One region of the Streptomyces sp. NPDC048001 genome, then DNA from elsewhere that is predicted to be linked to it. Evidence: riboswitches for the same ligand, from Rfam matches in the RefSeq annotation. Region 1 holds a riboswitch; the other holds the start of a gene.
The links. A riboswitch is a leader RNA that binds a small molecule or an ion and turns the genes downstream of it on or off. The one in region 1 is predicted to bind glycine.
Positions count from the first base shown of each region.

Region 1 (7,969 bases):
GGAAGGCCCGTCGACGGGGTCCGGTATTCGCCTTGCGCGAAATACGGGCGACGACTAGCGGAAACATCGGGCGAACAAGTGTCGTATAAACTCCGCGAACGGGCCGACAGTCGGCGCCCGGTGGTCCTCCGGCCCCGCGCGGCCCCCTGCCGACAGCGTCGTCCGCACCTCCCCGCATCACCGTGTCTCCTGAGTGAGAGGCGACCCATCATGCCGCTGCTTTTCCCCCCGGCCCCCGCGTCCGCCCTGCGCAGCGTTCTCGCAGCACTCGGATCCCCCGCGGCGGTCCGCGAGGCTCCGACCCCGGCCCTGCGGTCCGTCCAGGGACCACTGAGCGCCGAGCTGCCGCTCCCGCTGCACGTCCTCGATCGGGTCGTGACCGGTGGCGGCCAGCCGGCGACCCGGCTCGCCGGCTGGCGCTTCCTGGTCCGCAGCGGTGATCGCGCCGTGGCGGCGGCCGACAGCGTGCCCAGCGCCGACGGCTGGGCGTTCTCCCACTTCTTCGAGGGGCCCTACCTGGCCTCCACCGAACTCGCCCTGCACCAGGCGGAGTCCACCGGTGCCCACGGCCAGGCCCGGCTGCTGTCGGTGCCCGAGCTCTACATGCTCACCCTGTGGCTGCACGCGGACACCGAGGCCGATCCGGCACGGGGCTCGCTCCAGCCGGGCGACCTCCTGGTCCCCCTGGCCCCGGCGCCCCCCGGGATCGCGGCGCACCGCCCGCACCCGGCGGCCGACCTGCTGCCGCTGATGACCCTCCGGCTGGCGCCGGCTCCGCTGCTCGACCCGGCCGCCTGACGGCACCCGCACCGCTCCGTACGCCCCGCGCCCCCACGGGCACGGGGCGTACCCGTGTCCGCCCCCGGACGCGCCCCGCCCGGAGTGACTAGCCCGCTGGGACCATGCAGAACCCTCCGAAGTGACGGCCCGGGTGTCCTGAACCGCTCCGGCGGGTGATGCGTCATCCATCAGTAGGAAGAGCTGCCGTGAAATCCCTGCGGATCGCGCTCCGCAGCGGAAGACTGGCACCGGACCGACACGATACGGGGGGCGGCCATGAACAGCTCATCGAGCCGCAGGAATCACACCACATCGCAGGGAAAGAACCCGCCCATGTGCCAGCACCAGCCTGTCTGCCCGACGTCCGACTCCGCCGACCGGGAGGCGGCCCGCCTGGTGGCGCACCATCCGGAGCAGGGCTGGAGCCTGCTGTGCAACGGCGTCCTGCTCTTCGAGGACACCGGTGAGCTGCTGCCCGACGGCCGGGTCATCGCGCCCCGGCGCGCCCTGGGCACCGGCCAGGTGGTGACCGCGGCCTGACCGCGGGCCGTCGGTTGTTCCCTCCGAAGGGGAGGCGCCACCGAACGGCGCAGGGGCCGCGCGAGGACGGTGTCCTCGCGCGGCCCCTGCGGGTCTTCCGCCCCGGGGGGCGGTCCGGTCAGGCGTCGTACTCGTCCAGCGGCGGGCAGGAGCAGACCAGGTTGCGGTCACCGAACGCACCGTCGATACGGCGGACCGGCGGCCAGTACTTGTCGGCGGCGCTCACCCCGGCCGGGAAGACGGCCTCCTCGCGGCTGTAGGCGTGCTGCCACTCGCCGCCCAGCGCCGCCGCGGTGTGCGGGGCGTTGCGCAGCGGGTTGTCCTCCGCCGGCCAGTCGCCGGAGGCGACCTTCTCGATCTCCGCCCGGATGGCGATCATGGTGTCGCAGAACCGGTCCAGCTCGGCCAGGTCCTCGCTCTCGGTCGGCTCGATCATCAGCGTGCCGGCCACCGGGAACGACATGGTCGGCGCGTGGAAGCCGTAGTCGATCAGCCGCTTGGCGATGTCGTCGACGCTGACTCCCGTCGCCTTGGACAGCGGCCGCAGGTCGATGATGCACTCGTGGGCCACCAGCCCGCCGGGGCCGGTGTAGAGGACCGGGTAGTGCGGCTCCAGGCGCTTGGCGATGTAGTTGGCGGCCAGCACCGCCACCTGGGTGGCCCGCTTCAGGCCCTCGCCGCCCATCAGGCGCACATAGGCCCAGGAGATCGGCAGGATGCCCGCGGAGCCCCACGGGGCCGCCGAGATCGGCCCGACGCCCGTCTCCGGGCCGGCGGTCGGCTGGAGCGGGTGGTTGGGCAGGTACGGCGCCAGATGGGCGCGGACGCCGACCGGGCCGACGCCCGGACCGCCGCCGCCGTGCGGGATGCAGAAGGTCTTGTGCAGGTTGAGGTGCGAGACGTCCCCGCCGAAGCGGCCCGGCTTGGCCAGACCCACCAGGGCGTTGAGGTTGGCCCCGTCGACGTACACCTGGCCGCCCGCGTCGTGGACCCGGGCGCAGATGTCGGCCACGTGCTCCTCGAACACGCCGTGGGTCGACGGGTAGGTGATCATCAGGACGGCCAGCTGCTCGCGGTGCTGCTCGATCTTGGCCCGCAGGTCCTCGACGTCGATCTCGCCGTCGTCGGCGGTCCTGACGACGACCACCTTCATCCCGGCCATGACGGCGCTGGCCGCGTTGGTGCCGTGGGCCGAGGACGGGATCAGGCAGACGGTGCGCTGCTCGTCGCCGTTCGCCCGGTGGTAGGCGCGCACCGCGAGCAGGCCGGCCAGCTCGCCCTGGGAGCCCGCGTTGGGCTGGATGGAGACCTTGTCGTAGCCGGTGACCTCGGCGAGCCGCTCCTCCAGCTCGGTGATGAGCGTCAGATAGCCCGCGGCCTGCTCGACCGGCGCGAACGGGTGCATCTGGCCGAACTCCGGCCAGGTGACCGGCTCCATCTCGGTCGTCGCGTTCAGCTTCATGGTGCAGGAGCCGAGCGGGATCATGCCCCGGTCCAGGGCGTAGTCCCGGTCGGCGAGGCGGCGCAGGTAGCGCAGCATCGCGGTCTCGGAGCGGTACTGGTGGAAGACCGGGTGGGCCAGGTAGTCGTCGCTGCGCAGCAGCGACGCGGGCAGCGCGTCGGCACCGGCGGCGTCCAGCGCCTCGACGTCCCCGCTCACCCCGAAGGCGGCCCACACGGCGGCGAGCTGCTCGCGGCCGGTGGTCTCGTCGCAGGCGGCGGAGACATGGTCGGCGTCGACGAGGCGCAGGTTGACCCCGCCCTCGCGGGCGGCCGCGACGACCTCGGCTGCCCGGCCGGGCACCCGGAGGGTGACGGTGTCGAAGAAGGAGCCGTGCACCACCTCGACGCCCCCGGCGCGCAGCCCGTCGGCGAGGAGCGCGGCGTAGCGGTGGGTCCGCTCCGCGATGGCCCGCAGGCCGTCGGGGCCGTGGTAGACCGCGTACATGCCCGCCATGACGGCGAGGAGCACCTGGGCGGTGCAGATGTTGCTGGTCGCCTTCTCGCGGCGGATGTGCTGCTCGCGGGTCTGGAGGGCGAGGCGGTAGGCCTTGTTCCCGTCCGCGTCCACGGAGACGCCGACCAGACGGCCGGGAAGGCTGCGGGCGTGGGCGTCGCGGACGGCCATGTAGCCGGCGTGCGGGCCGCCGAAGCCCATCGGCACGCCGAAGCGCTGGGTGGTGCCCACCGCGATGTCGGCGCCCAGCTCCCCGGGCGGGGTGAGCAGCGTGAGGGCGAGGAGGTCGGCGGCGACGGTCACCACGGCCCCGAGCCCGTGCGCCTGCTCGATGACGGGCTTGAGGTCCCGCACCTGGCCGGAGGCGCCCGGGTACTGCAGCAGCACGCCGAAGACACCGCGCTCCGCGATCTCGGCGGGGATGCCGTCGGACAGGTCGGCGGTGACGACCTCCACGCCGGTGGGCTCCGCCCGGGTCTCTATGACGGCGATCGTCTGGGGCAGCGCGTCGGCGTCGACGAGGAAGACACCGCCCTTGACCTTGCCCACCCGGCGGGAGAGGGACATGGCCTCGGCGGCCGCGGTGCCCTCGTCGAGCAGCGACGCGCCGGAGGTCGGCAGTCCGGTGAGGTCCGCCACCACGGTCTGGAAGTTGAGCAGGGCCTCCAGGCGCCCCTGGGAGATCTCCGGCTGGTACGGCGTGTAGGCCGTGTACCAGGCCGGGTTCTCCATGACGTTGCGGAGGATGACGGGGGGCGTGAAGGTGCCGTGGTAGCCCAGGCCGATCATGGGCGCGAGCACGCTGTTGCGGCGGGCGAGGGCGCCGAGCTCGGCGAGGACGTCGGCCTCGCTGCGGGCCTCGGGAAGGTCCAGGGCCTCCGCGCTCCTGATGACGTCCGGGACCGCGGCGGCGGTCAGCTCGTCGAGCGAGCCGTAGCCCACCTGGGCCAGCATCTTGGCCTGCGCGGCGGTGTCGGGGCCGATGTGGCGGTGCTCGAAGGGGATGCCGCGTTCGAGCTCCGAGAGCGGGATGCGGTTGTCGGTCATGTGGGAGGCCTCCTGGTCTGGTACGACCTGCGAGGGGCATCACGACGCGGATGCCCGGACGGCCTCCCCCTCTGTCATCTCGACCTGAGAGCTTCACCGGGCGCGTGTGGCACGCACCGGCTTTCACCGTCGGTGAGAGCGGATGCCGTCCGACGCCCGCCCTGCTTTCCAGAGTGACCTCGTCCGTGCGGTACAGGGGCCTGAGAGATTCCGGGGAGGATTTGCTCCTTCGGCGCCACCGGCGGGGTTTCACCGGTGGACTCTCCCGCACGGGGTCGACAGCCGTCTGCCAGGGTACCAGCGTGTTCCGCGCGGTCCCCCGAGTGGCCGACACCGCCGATGTGGCCTTTCGTAGGAGGGGGAGCAGCCGCGATCAGTTGGAGGGACCGTGCAGACCGACATCGATCCGCGCAGCCTGATCGGCCGCAAGGCCTTCGACCGCGACGGCCACAAGATCGGGACCGTCGACGAGGTGTACCTGGACGATGCGACGGGGGTCCCGGAGTGGGCGGCCGTGCGCACGGGTCTCTTCAGCCGGGACGCGTTCGTCCCCCTGGAGCCGAGTGAGCTCGTCGGCGGGATGCTGCGGGTGCCCTACGAGCGCTCCCTGATCAGGAACGCCCCGGACTTCGGTGTCGGCCGCCATCTCTCGCCCGAGCAGGAGCTCCAGCTCTACCACCACTACGGGCTCCATCTGGCCCCTCCCCCGCCGACGACGCCGGCTCCGGCGTCCGGGGACCGGTCCTTCGGCCGGATCGCGGGCGAGGAGGACTGAGGGCCGGCCGTCTCGGACAGGCGCTGCACCCGCGGCGGCTGAGCGCACCGGCCCCCGCCGTCCGGACGTCCGGAGCGGCGGGGGCCGGTGCGCTCAGCCGCGGGCCGCCTCCGGGCCGCCCGCGCGGGAGGGGGGCGGCCCGCCTCCCCCGACCAGGGGCAGGGGGTCGGAGGGCTCCAGCTCGGGGTCGTCCACGGGGAAGGTCCGTACCCGCCCGGGCTCGGACCCGGGCTGCTCGAACCGCACGGTGACCCGGCCGACGCCGCTGCCCTGGACCCAGCCGGGGCCGTGCACCGCGTGCCGGACGTCCTGCCCGGCCGCCCAGTGCCGGGGCTCCGCGGGGCTCCCTGGCTGCTCCCGGGCCGACGGCGCGGGGGGCTGCTCCCCGGCCCCGGCCGGCCTGCCCGGGGCGGCCCCGTCCCCGGCCGCCGCGCCGCCGGGTGCCGCGTGGCCCGGCGGTTCCGGGCCCGCCCCGGCGGCGGCCTGGGCGAACAGGTCCTCCTGGGTGTAGTCCGCCAGCCCGGTGACCCCCACGCCGAGCAGCCGCACGCCGCCCGTGGTGTCGACCGACTCCAGCAGGCGCCCCGCGGCCTCGCGGACGACCGCGGGATCGTCGGTGGGGCCGCGCAGGGTCTCGGAGCGGGTGAGGGTGGAGAAGTCGTAGCGCCGCACCTTCAGCACGATGGTGCGCCCCGAGTGCCCGCCCGCCCTCAGGCGCCGCACGCACCGCTCGGCCAGCCGGTCCACCTCCGTCCGCACCCGCAGCCTGTCGTGGAGGTCGGTGTCGAAGGTGTCCTCGACGGAGACGGACTTGGCGTCCCGCTCGGCCACGACCGGGCGGTCGTCGCGCCCGAGGGCCATCCGGAACAGGGCCGTGCCGTGCGTCCTGCCGAGCAGGCGCACCAGCTCGTCCTCCCCGGCCTCGACCAGGTCGCCCACCGTGGCCGTCCCCGCCCGGCGCAGATGCTCCCCGGTGGCCGGGCCGACCCCCGGCAGGATGCGCACCGGCATGGGGGCCAGCAGCTCGCGCTCGGTGCCGGGCTCGATGAGCAGGAGCCCGTCGGGCTTGGCCTGCTCGGATCCGATCTTGGCGAGCATCTTGGAACCGGCGAGGCCCACCGAGCCGCTCAGCCCCGTCAGCGCACGGATGTCGGCCCTCAGCCGCAGGCCGGCGGCCCGCGCGGAGGCGGAGTCCTCCGCCGCTCCCCCGGCCTCCAGATCGACGAATGCCTCGTCCAGCGACAGGGGCTCCACCAGCGGCGACAGCTCCCGGAGCAGAGCCATGACCTGGTCGCTGACCGCCCGGTAGAGGGCGAACCGGGGCACCAGGTAGGCGGCGTTCGGGGCGAGGCGCCGGGCCTGGGCCGTCGGCATGGCGGAGTGGACGCCGAAACGCCGGGCCTCGTAGGAGGCCGTGGCGACGACGCCCCGGGGCCCGAGGCCGCCCACGACGACCGCCTTCCCGCGCAGCGAGGGCTTCGCGGCCTGCTCGACGGCGGCGAAGAAGGCGTCCATGTCCAGGTGCAGGACGGTCGGGGCGGATCTCACACCCCCGATGCTGCCCTACCCCACCGACAGCGGCGCCGCGGTATCCGCGGCGCCGGGCACGGAACCGGCCGCGTACCGCCGGACGGGTGACAGAGGGTGCCGCCGGGCCGCTGCGCCGAGCGGCCGGGCCGGAGACGGGGGTGCCGGAAGGGCCTCAGACGGCGCGGTCGCGGCGGCGCCGGGCCAGCTCGTCGCCGGGGTTGTTGCCGATGAGCGTCTCCCCCGTGTCGACGCGCTCCCCGTGGAGCTGGGAGAGCGCGGTCTCCACGTCCCTCCACACGACGCCCACGGCGATCCCGAAGACGCCCTGGCCGCCCTGGAGCAGACTGACGACCTCGTCGGGCGAGGAGCACTCGTAGACCGTGGCCCCGTCGCTCATCAGCGTCATGCGCTCCAGGTCCCGGAACCCCCGGGCGCGCAGGTGCTGCACGGCCGCGCGGATGTTCTGGAGGGCGACACCGGTGTCGAGGAAGCGCTTGACGATCTTGAGGACGACGACGTCCCGGAAGCTGTAGAGGCGCTGGGTGCCCGATCCGTAGGCGGCGCGGACACTCGGCTCGACGAGCCCGGTGCGCGCCCAGTAGTCCAGCTGGCGGTAGGTGATACCGGCCGCCGCGCAGGCCGTCGGCCCGCGGTAGCCGATGGTGTCCTGCTCGGGTTCGCCCGTGCCCCCGCACGGCGGATACGGCACACCGCCCACCGGACTGATTCCGGGGCCGCCCCCAGCCGCACTGCCGCCGCTGCTTCTCACGCCGACCTCCGTCCTTGACCTGCCACCTCGACGGTAGGGAGTCGCCCGGGGCCCGTCAACGATCGCCGCACTCGCCACGCCGGGTGATAGTCACCCTGAGAGTGGTTTGCCGTGACCCGGGACCGGGAAAGGCTGGCCGAATGGTCACGGGCCCCCACCACTCCCGTCACCGACCGTCGAGACGACCCCGCACCGTCGTCACCCCGCGTGAGCACGGGCCCCGGTCCCGGCCGCCGTCCGGGGCACGCCCGCCGGCCGTCCGTACGGGCGCGTCGCCGGGGTCACTGGTTGCTGCTGCCGAAGTCCTCGGGCGAGATCTGGTCGAGGAACTCGCGGAACTTCTCGACCTCGTCCTCCTGCTCGTCCGGGATGGCGATTCCCGCGTCGTCGAGGACACCGTCGCTGCCGTAGATCGGCGTCCCGGTGCGCAGGGCGAGCGCTATGGCGTCGGAGGGACGGGCACTGACCTCGACACCGCTGGCGAAGACCAGCTCCGCGTAGAAGACCCCTTCACGCAGGTCGGTGATGCGGACCTCGGACAGCTCCTGACCCACGGCCTCGAGCACGTCCT
Region 1 is NZ_JBIDBN010000007.1:7,784-15,752, reverse strand. It holds gene ACGF15_RS14120 (hypothetical protein) at 211-798, shown strand; gene ACGF15_RS14115 (DUF5999 family protein) at 1,114-1,320, shown strand; gene gcvP (aminomethyl-transferring glycine dehydrogenase) at 1,439-4,324, opposite strand; glycine riboswitch at 4,503-4,602, opposite strand; gene ACGF15_RS14105 (PRC-barrel domain-containing protein) at 4,713-5,099, shown strand; gene ACGF15_RS14100 (DNA polymerase IV) at 5,193-6,647, opposite strand; gene ACGF15_RS14095 (MerR family transcriptional regulator) at 6,802-7,398, opposite strand; gene ACGF15_RS14090 (bifunctional nuclease family protein) at 7,680-7,969, opposite strand, start outside.

Region 2 (7,969 bases), on a different contig from region 1:
ACACAGCGGCCATCATGGAGCCATGGCGGGCCTGGAGGGTACGGGACAGCCACGGCAGCGCGCGGGCGCGACCGCAGCGCGGTGGGTTCCGGCCGTGGACGACGAACAGGCGCTGAAGGCGCTGGAGTTGTACGGGAGCCCGGCGGACGGCGAGGTGCGCCTGCCGTCCCGCCCCGAGTCCGCGGGCGTGGCCCGCCGGCTGACCTCGGGGGTGCTGCTGCGCTGGGCGCTGCCGGCCCAGACCTGCGAGCACGCCGTCCTGCTGGTCTCCGAACTCGTCGGCAACGCGGTGCGCCACACCGGCGCCCGCGTCTTCGGGTTGCGGATGGTCCGCCGCCGCGGCTGGATCAGGATCGAGGTGCGGGACCCCTCACGGGGGCTGCCCTGCCTGATGCCCGTCCAGGAGATGGACACCAGCGGGCGCGGTCTGTTCCTCGTGGACACCCTCTCCGACCGCTGGGGGGTCGATCTGCTGCCGCGCGGGAAGACCACGTGGTTCGAGATGCGGATCATGGAGCGGTGAACGGGCCGGGCCCTGCGGCGCGGGTACACGGAAGCCCCCGTGCGCCATGGTGGGCGGCTGGGGGCTTCCGTGTGCAGTGCCGTGGACGGGGTGGGGTGTAGCCACGGCAACCGTGGACGACCTGGCCCGGGTCAATGGGGGTCGTGCCACCGACTATGACAGATGGACGCTGCAGCTCCAAAACGGCAAATCGACCACATGTGAACATAGCTCTGATTGTGCAAATGAATCCTAGGTGAGATTGACTACTTGCCTGCAAATCAATGCATGATTATGAGATCTGATGAGTGAATCATTGATGAAAGCTGCGTGGCGGACGGCGGGTCGCAGTCCTGCGCGGCGCGGCCCGGGGCCGGGGCTCCAGGGCGGCGGCCGGGGGGTGCCCGTGTCTCCCGGGAGGGGTGCGCGGGAGACCCCCGGCCGGGTGTCGCCCGACCGCCGTCCATGATCGTCTCACGTCCGCCGCCGCGCGCTCGCCCGTGCCGTACCGCCCCGGCCGGGAGGCGGCCTCCCCGCCGGGCCGGGAGCGGCGACCGCTAACCTGATCACCCTCAGCAAGGCATCGAGAAGGGGTGGACCGTGGCGGACATCGAGACGGCACGCGAGACGTTCAGGCGCTTCGACGCGGACGGCGACGGCTACATCACCGCGGCCGAGTACAAGACGGCCATGGCGCAGATGGGCGACTGGAACGTCACGGAGCCGGTGGCCGAGGCAGTGATCGCGGCGCAGGACGCCGACGGCGACAAGCTTCTGTCCTTCGACGAGTTCTGGGCCCACCTGAACAAGTGACGCGGTGCCCGTCCCCTCCCTGCGACGGGCACCGACGGCCCCTGGCGCTCTGGGCGCCGGGGGCCGTGGCGCTCGCCCGCCGGCCCGTGCCCGACGGTGCGGATGCCGGTCGGGGCCTGCCCCCTCAGCACTCGATGATGTTCACCGCGAGACCGCCGCGGGCGGTCTCCTTGTACTTGACCGACATGTCCGCACCCGTGTCCTTCATGGTCTTGATGACCTTGTCCAGGGAGACCTTGTGGCTGCCGTCGCCCCGCATGGCCATCCGGGCGGCGGTCACGGCCTTCACCGCCGCCATGCCGTTCCGCTCGATGCACGGGATCTGCACCAGGCCGCCGACGGGGTCGCAGGTCAGGCCCAGGTTGTGTTCCATGCCGATCTCGGCGGCGTTCTCCACCTGCTCCGGGGAGCCGCCGAGGACCTCGGCGAGCGCGCCGGCGGCCATGGAGCAGGCGGAGCCGACCTCGCCCTGGCAGCCGACCTCGGCGCCCGAGATGGAGGCGTTCTCCTTGAACAGCATGCCGATGGCGCCCGCGGCGAGCAGGAAGCGCACCACGCCGTCCTCGTCCGCGCCGGGCACGAAGTTCACGTAGTAGTGCAGGACCGCCGGGATGATGCCCGCGGCGCCGTTGGTCGGTGCCGTGACCACCCGGCCGCCCGCGGCGTTCTCCTCGTTCACGGCCATCGCGTAGAGCGTGATCCACTCCATGGCCAGGGCCGTCGGGTCGCCCTCGGAGCGGAGCTTGCGGGCGGTGGTGGCCGCCCGGCGGCGCACCTTCAGGCCGCCCGGGAGGATGCCCTCGCGGGACATGCCGCGCGAGACGCACGCCTGCATCACGCGCCAGATCTCCAGCAGCCCCTCGCGGATCTCCTCCTCGGTGCGCCAGGCCTTCTCGTTCTCCAGCATCAGCGCGGAGATCGACAGCCCGGTGTCCCGGGTGAGCCGCAGCAGCTCGTCGCCGGTGCGGAAGGGGTGCTTGAGCACCGTGTCGTCGAGGACGATCCGGTCCTCGCCCACGGCGTCCTCGTCGACGACGAAGCCGCCGCCGACCGAGTAGTAGGTCTTCTCCAGGAGGGTCGCGCCCTCGGCGTCGAAGGCGGCGACGGTCATGCCGTTCGCGTGGTAGGGCAGGGCCTTGCGCCGGTGCAGTACCAGGTGCTCGTCGGCGTCGAAGGCGATCTCGTGCATGCCCAGGAGGCTGAGGCGGCCCCCGGAGGTGATCCGCTCGACCTGCTCGTCGGCGGTCTCCACGTCGACGGTCCGCGGCGAGTTGCCCTCCAGGCCCAGCAGGACGGCCTTCGGCGTGCCGTGGCCGTGCCCGGTGGCGCCGAGCGAGCCGTACAGCTCGGCGCGTATGGAGGCGGTGTGGGCCAGCAGGCCCTCGTTCTTCAGGCGCCGGGCGAACATGCGGGCCGCGCGCATCGGGCCCACCGTGTGGGAGCTGGACGGGCCGATGCCGATCGAGAACAGGTCGAAGACCGAGATGGCCACGGGGGACTCCTTGAGGGTGGTAGACGGCGGTGTCTGCCGGGCGGTGCAGGGCGGTGCGTGGGGGCGTGGTGCGGGGCACCCCGCCCGTCGCACGGCGGGCGGGGTGCCCCGTTGTCGTCGTGCCGGCGACTCACGCCGGGCAGCGACGGTGTCCGGTCCGGTTACAGACCAGGGTAAAGCGGGTGCTTCCCGGCCAGGGCGGTCACCCGGGCGCGCAGCGCCGCGGCGTCGTAGCTGGGCTTCAGCGCCTCGGCGATGATGTCGGCGACCTCGCGGAAGTCCTCGGCCTGGAAGCCGCGGGTGGCGAGGGCCGGGGTGCCGATCCGCAGGCCCGAGGTCACCATCGGCGGCCGCGGGTCGTTCGGGACGGCGTTCCGGTTGACCGTGATGCCGACCTCGTGGAGGCGGTCCTCGGCCTGCTGGCCGTCCAGCTCCGAGTTGCGCAGGTCCACCAGGACCAGGTGCACGTCGGTGCCGCCGGAGAGCACGGACACGCCGTGCTCCGTGACGTCCTCGCGCACCAGGCGCTCCGCGAGGATGCGGGCGCCGTCCAGGGTGCGCTGCTGGCGCTCGCGGAAGTCCTCGGAGGCCGCGACCTTGAAGGAGACCGCCTTGGCCGCGATCACATGCTCCAGCGGACCGCCCTGCTGGCCCGGGAAGACCGAGGAGTTGATCTTCTTGGCCAGCTCGGAGGTGCAGAGGATCACGCCGCCGCGCGGGCCGCCGAGGGTCTTGTGGGTGGTCGTGGTCACCACATGGGCGTGCGGCACCGGGTTGGGGTGCAGGCCCGCGGCCACCAGGCCCGCGAAGTGGGCCATGTCCACCATGAGGTAGGCGCCGACCTCGTCCGCGATCCGGCGGAACGCGGCGAAGTCCAGCTGGCGGGGGTACGCCGACCAGCCGGCCACGATCAGCTTCGGCTTCGACTCCTTGGCGAGGCGCTCGACCTCGGCCATGTCGACCTGGCCGGTGGCGTCGTCCACGTGGTAGGCGACCACGTTGTAGAGCTTGCCGGAGAAGTTGATCTTCATGCCGTGGGTCAGGTGGCCGCCGTGGGCCAGGTTCAGGCCCATGATCGTGTCGCCCGGCTTCAGCAGGGCGAACATCGCGGCGGCGTTCGCCTGCGCACCCGAGTGGGGCTGCACGTTGGCGTGCTCGGCGCCGAACAGCTCCTTGATGCGGTCGATCGCGATCTGCTCGACCACGTCGACGTGCTCGCAGCCGCCGTAGTAGCGGCGGCCGGGGTAGCCCTCGGCGTACTTGTTGGTCAGGACGGAGCCCTGGGCCTCCATGACGGCCACCGGAGCGAAGTTCTCCGAGGCGATCATCTCGAGGGTGGACTGCTGGCGGTGGAGCTCGGCGTCGACGGCGGCGGCGACGTCCGGGTCCAGCTCGTGGAGAGGGGTGTTCAGAAGCGACATAGGGATGATCCTCAGTTGCCGGAGAACTCGGTGTACTCGTCAGCGGAGAGCAGGTCCTTCGGCTCCTCGCTGACGCGCACCTTGAAGAGCCACCCGCCCTCGAACGGAGCGGTGTTCACCAGGGACGGGTCGTCCACCACGGCCTGGTTCGACTCGACGACCTCGCCGGTCACCGGCGAGTAGAGGTCGCTCACGGACTTCGTCGACTCCAGCTCGCCGCAGGTCTCGCCCGCGGTCACCGTGTCGCCGGCCTCGGGGAGCTGGGCGTACACCACGTCGCCCAGCTGGTTGGCCGCGAACTCGGTGATGCCGATGGTCGACACGCCGTCCTCGGCGGGCGACAGCCACTCGTGTTCCTTGCTGAAACGCAGCTGCTGGGGGTTGCTCATGACCTGAATTCTCCTGTACGCGGGGGAGTGGTGGTGAACGTGTACGGCATGTGGACGGTCGTGCGCCGCCGCACCGGGCGGGGGCCCGGTGCCGGGGTCACTTCCGGCGCTTGTAGAAGGGCAGCGCGACGACCTCGTAGGGCTCGTGGCTCCCGCGGATGTCGACGCCCACGCCCGCGGTACCGGGCTCGGCGTGCCCGGCGTCCACGTACGCCATGGCGATCGGCTTGCCCAGGGTGGGGCTCGGGGCGCCCGAGGTGACCTCGCCGACGACCTCGCCGCCGGCCACGACCGCCATCCCGGCGCGCGGCACCCGGCGGCCCTCGGCGACGAGGCCGACCAGCCTGCGCGGCGGCGCGGTCTCGGCCCGGTCGGCGGCGGCGCGCAGGGCCTCGCGGCCGACGAAGTCCCCGGCCTTCTCGAACTTCACGACCCGGCCCAGACCCGCGTCGAAGGGCGTCAGGGCGGTGGTCAGCTCGTGGCCGTACAGCGGCATCCCCGCCTCCAGGCGGAGGGTGTCGCGGCAGGACAGCCCGCAGGGGACGAGCCCCTTCTCCCGGCCCGCCTCGGCCAGCGCCAGCCAGAGCTTCTCCGCGTGCTGCGGCTCGACGAACAGCTCGAAGCCGTCCTCGCCGGTGTAGCCGGTGCGCGCGATCAGCGCCGGGACGCCGGCGACGGTGCCGGGCAGCCCCGCGTAGTACTTCAGCCCGTCCAGGTCCGCGTCGGTCACCGAGGCCAGGATCCCCGGGGACTCGGGGCCCTGCACGGCGATCAGCGCATAGGCGTCGCGGTCGTCGCGGACGGTCGCCTCGAAGCCGGCGGCGCGCTCGGTCAGCGCGTCGAGCACCACCTGGGCGTTGCCCGCGTTGGCGACGACCATGTACTCGGTGTCACCGAGGCGGTAGACGATGAGGTCGTCCAGGATCCCGCCGTCCTCGCGGCAGATCATCGTGTACCGCGCACGGCCGGGGCCGACGGTGGAGATGTTCCCGACCAGGGCGTGGTCGAGCAGCTGGACCGCCTGCGGGCCGGTCACGGTGATCTCCCCCATGTGGGAGAGGTCGAAGAGCCCGGCCCGGGTGCGGACGGCCTGGTGCTCGTCGCGCTCGCTGGTGTATCGCAGCGGCATGTCCCAGCCGGCGAAGTCGGTCATGGTCGCGCCCAGCGAGCGATGCAGGGCATCGAGCGCTGTACGGCGGGGGGAAGTGCTCATGGATCTGGCTCCCAGGGCATGGCGACGAGGACAATCCTCCCCATCTGTCATCGGAACCTGAGAGGTTCGCCGAGACCCCGCGTACGGATGGTGTACGGACGGTCACGGCTTGCACCTTGGGTGGGACCGCAGGGCGGCCCGCTTTTCAGATCTGCCTCGTCGCGCGCGGTACGGGGCCTGAGAGATTCAAGGGAGGAACTTGCTCCTTCGGCGCCCGCCACCGGGTGGCAGGGACTCTCCCGCGCGGATTCAAGCGGCCGGTATGCAGTTGGCGCGCACATCATGACACGCATCGGGGAAGAGTGGGGGAGTGCGGTACCGGAACCCTCGGCGAGGACCCGGTCCCGTTCGGCACACCGCCGCGGAAATGGACCAATGTGTATTACCCGTTCTTTACACTGCGTGAGCAGGCTCAAGGCGACGGGCCACGGGGCCCGGCGAGGGGGAGGGTGATGACGGTGCAGCGGTCCGGTGCATACGCCGCGGCCACGGGGGTCCCGGCCCGGCCGGGCGCCCCGGCCGGCGGGACCGTCGGCGCGCCCGCGCCCGTCCTGCGCGACCTGCGCGACCGGCCGGGGCGCAGCCCCCGGCGGCTGACCTTCGCCGCGGGGGACCTCGTGGTCGTGTCCGGCCTGCCCGGAAGCGGCAAGACCACGCTGATCCAGCGGTCCGCCGGGGGGCTCGGCGTCGACTCCCAGGACACCCGCGACCGCTTCGACTCCTCCACCCCCCGGTGGCTGCCCTACGCCGTCTACCGCCCTCTCGTGCGGATCGCCCACTACGCCGGGCTGCGCCGCGCGTTGCGCGCCGGGGGGAGCCTCGTGGTGCACGACTGCGGCACCCAGGCGTGGGTCCGGCGCTGGCTGGCCCGGGAGGCCGCGCGGCGCGGCCGGGCCCTGCACCTGGTGCTGCTCGACGTCTCGGCCGAGGTGGCCCGGGAGGGGCAGCGCGAGCGCGGCCGCGGGGTCTCCTCCTACGCCTTCGCCCGCCACCGCCGCGCGGTGGGCCGCCTGGTGCGCCGGGCGGAGGAGGGGCGCCTGCCCGCGGGGTGCGCCTCCGCGGTGCTGCTCGACCGCCCGGCGGCGGGAGCCCTGCGCTCCGTCGCCTTCTCCGGCTGAGGCGCCCGGGGGAACGGCGGGGCGGGGCGGGGCAATAGAGTCGGGGCGTCCCCGGGGACGCCCGGGTCGTGGGACCGCGACGAAGAGACGAGCAGATGGACTACCCGCAGCACGGCTGGCCCGCCAACGAACTGGAGGAGACGCTGGCCGCGTCCCTCGGCAACCCCTCCGCAGGCGCCCGTATCGTCGAGGTGCTCGCCCGCAGCCACCTCTGGATACCCCTGCCCAACGGAGGCGGCCCCGACAGCCCCCATCTGGACCTGCCGACCACCGAGATCGACGGTGCCGCGTACGTCCCCGTCTTCAGCTCCGAGCAGCAGTTCCGCGCCGCTGCCGGGGCGCACCTGGCATTCACCGTGGCCCCCGCGGTCGGCTTCGCCCGCGGTCTGCCGCCGCAGCTGGGCATCGCCGTGAACCCGGGCGGCGCCGTCGCGGTGCCCCTGCCCCCTCCCGCCGTCGCCGAGCTGTGCCGGGGCGGCCGCACCCCGCCGGAGGGCGAGCCCACCGGCGGGCGGGTCCGGCTGTTCGAGCCGGACTGGCAGGAGGAGCCCGTCGACTTCCTCGCGGCCGCGGCCGGCGAGTTCGAGGCCTCCGGTGCCGTGCTCACCGCCTGCCGCGCGCTGGCCTCGGTCGAGGCGGCGCCGCCCGCGCTCTTCGTCGCCGTCCGGCTCTCCGCGCCGGACGAGGCCGGCCGCCGGGCCGCCATGGACGCCCTCGGCCGCGCCCTCGGGCGTGTCGCGGTCCCCTGGCCGGTGAACCTGGTCCTGCTGGACCTCGCGCAGGACCCCGTGGGCGACTGGATGTCGGAGCGGGTCCGCCCGTTCTACGCCCGGCACCCCCTCTGAGCACCTGCCGGGCCCGGCGCGCCCACCCGCCGGCACCCGCGCCCGGGCGCCCGTGGGCACGGTGTCCGGGCCCCGGCGGCACCGTGTGCGGACACCCCGTGAGGAGGTCCGGGGGCCGGGCCTGTGTCGCCGCGCCCGCCTAAGCTGGTTTGATGGCCTGAACGGATGTACCGCGG
Region 2 is NZ_JBIDBN010000002.1:233,664-241,632, forward strand. It holds gene ACGF15_RS05325 (ATP-binding protein) at 23-523, shown strand; gene ACGF15_RS05330 (EF-hand domain-containing protein) at 1,103-1,315, shown strand; gene ACGF15_RS05335 (L-serine ammonia-lyase) at 1,440-2,807, opposite strand; gene glyA (serine hydroxymethyltransferase) at 2,969-4,228, opposite strand; gene gcvH (glycine cleavage system protein GcvH) at 4,240-4,617, opposite strand; gene gcvT (glycine cleavage system aminomethyltransferase GcvT) at 4,715-5,830, opposite strand; glycine riboswitch at 5,987-6,082, opposite strand; gene ACGF15_RS05355 (AAA family ATPase) at 6,283-6,948, shown strand; gene ACGF15_RS05360 (enhanced serine sensitivity protein SseB) at 7,044-7,793, shown strand.
Region 2: linked by a shared signal. The riboswitch ahead of gcvT (glycine cleavage system aminomethyltransferase GcvT) and the one ahead of gcvP (aminomethyl-transferring glycine dehydrogenase) in region 1 are both predicted to bind glycine.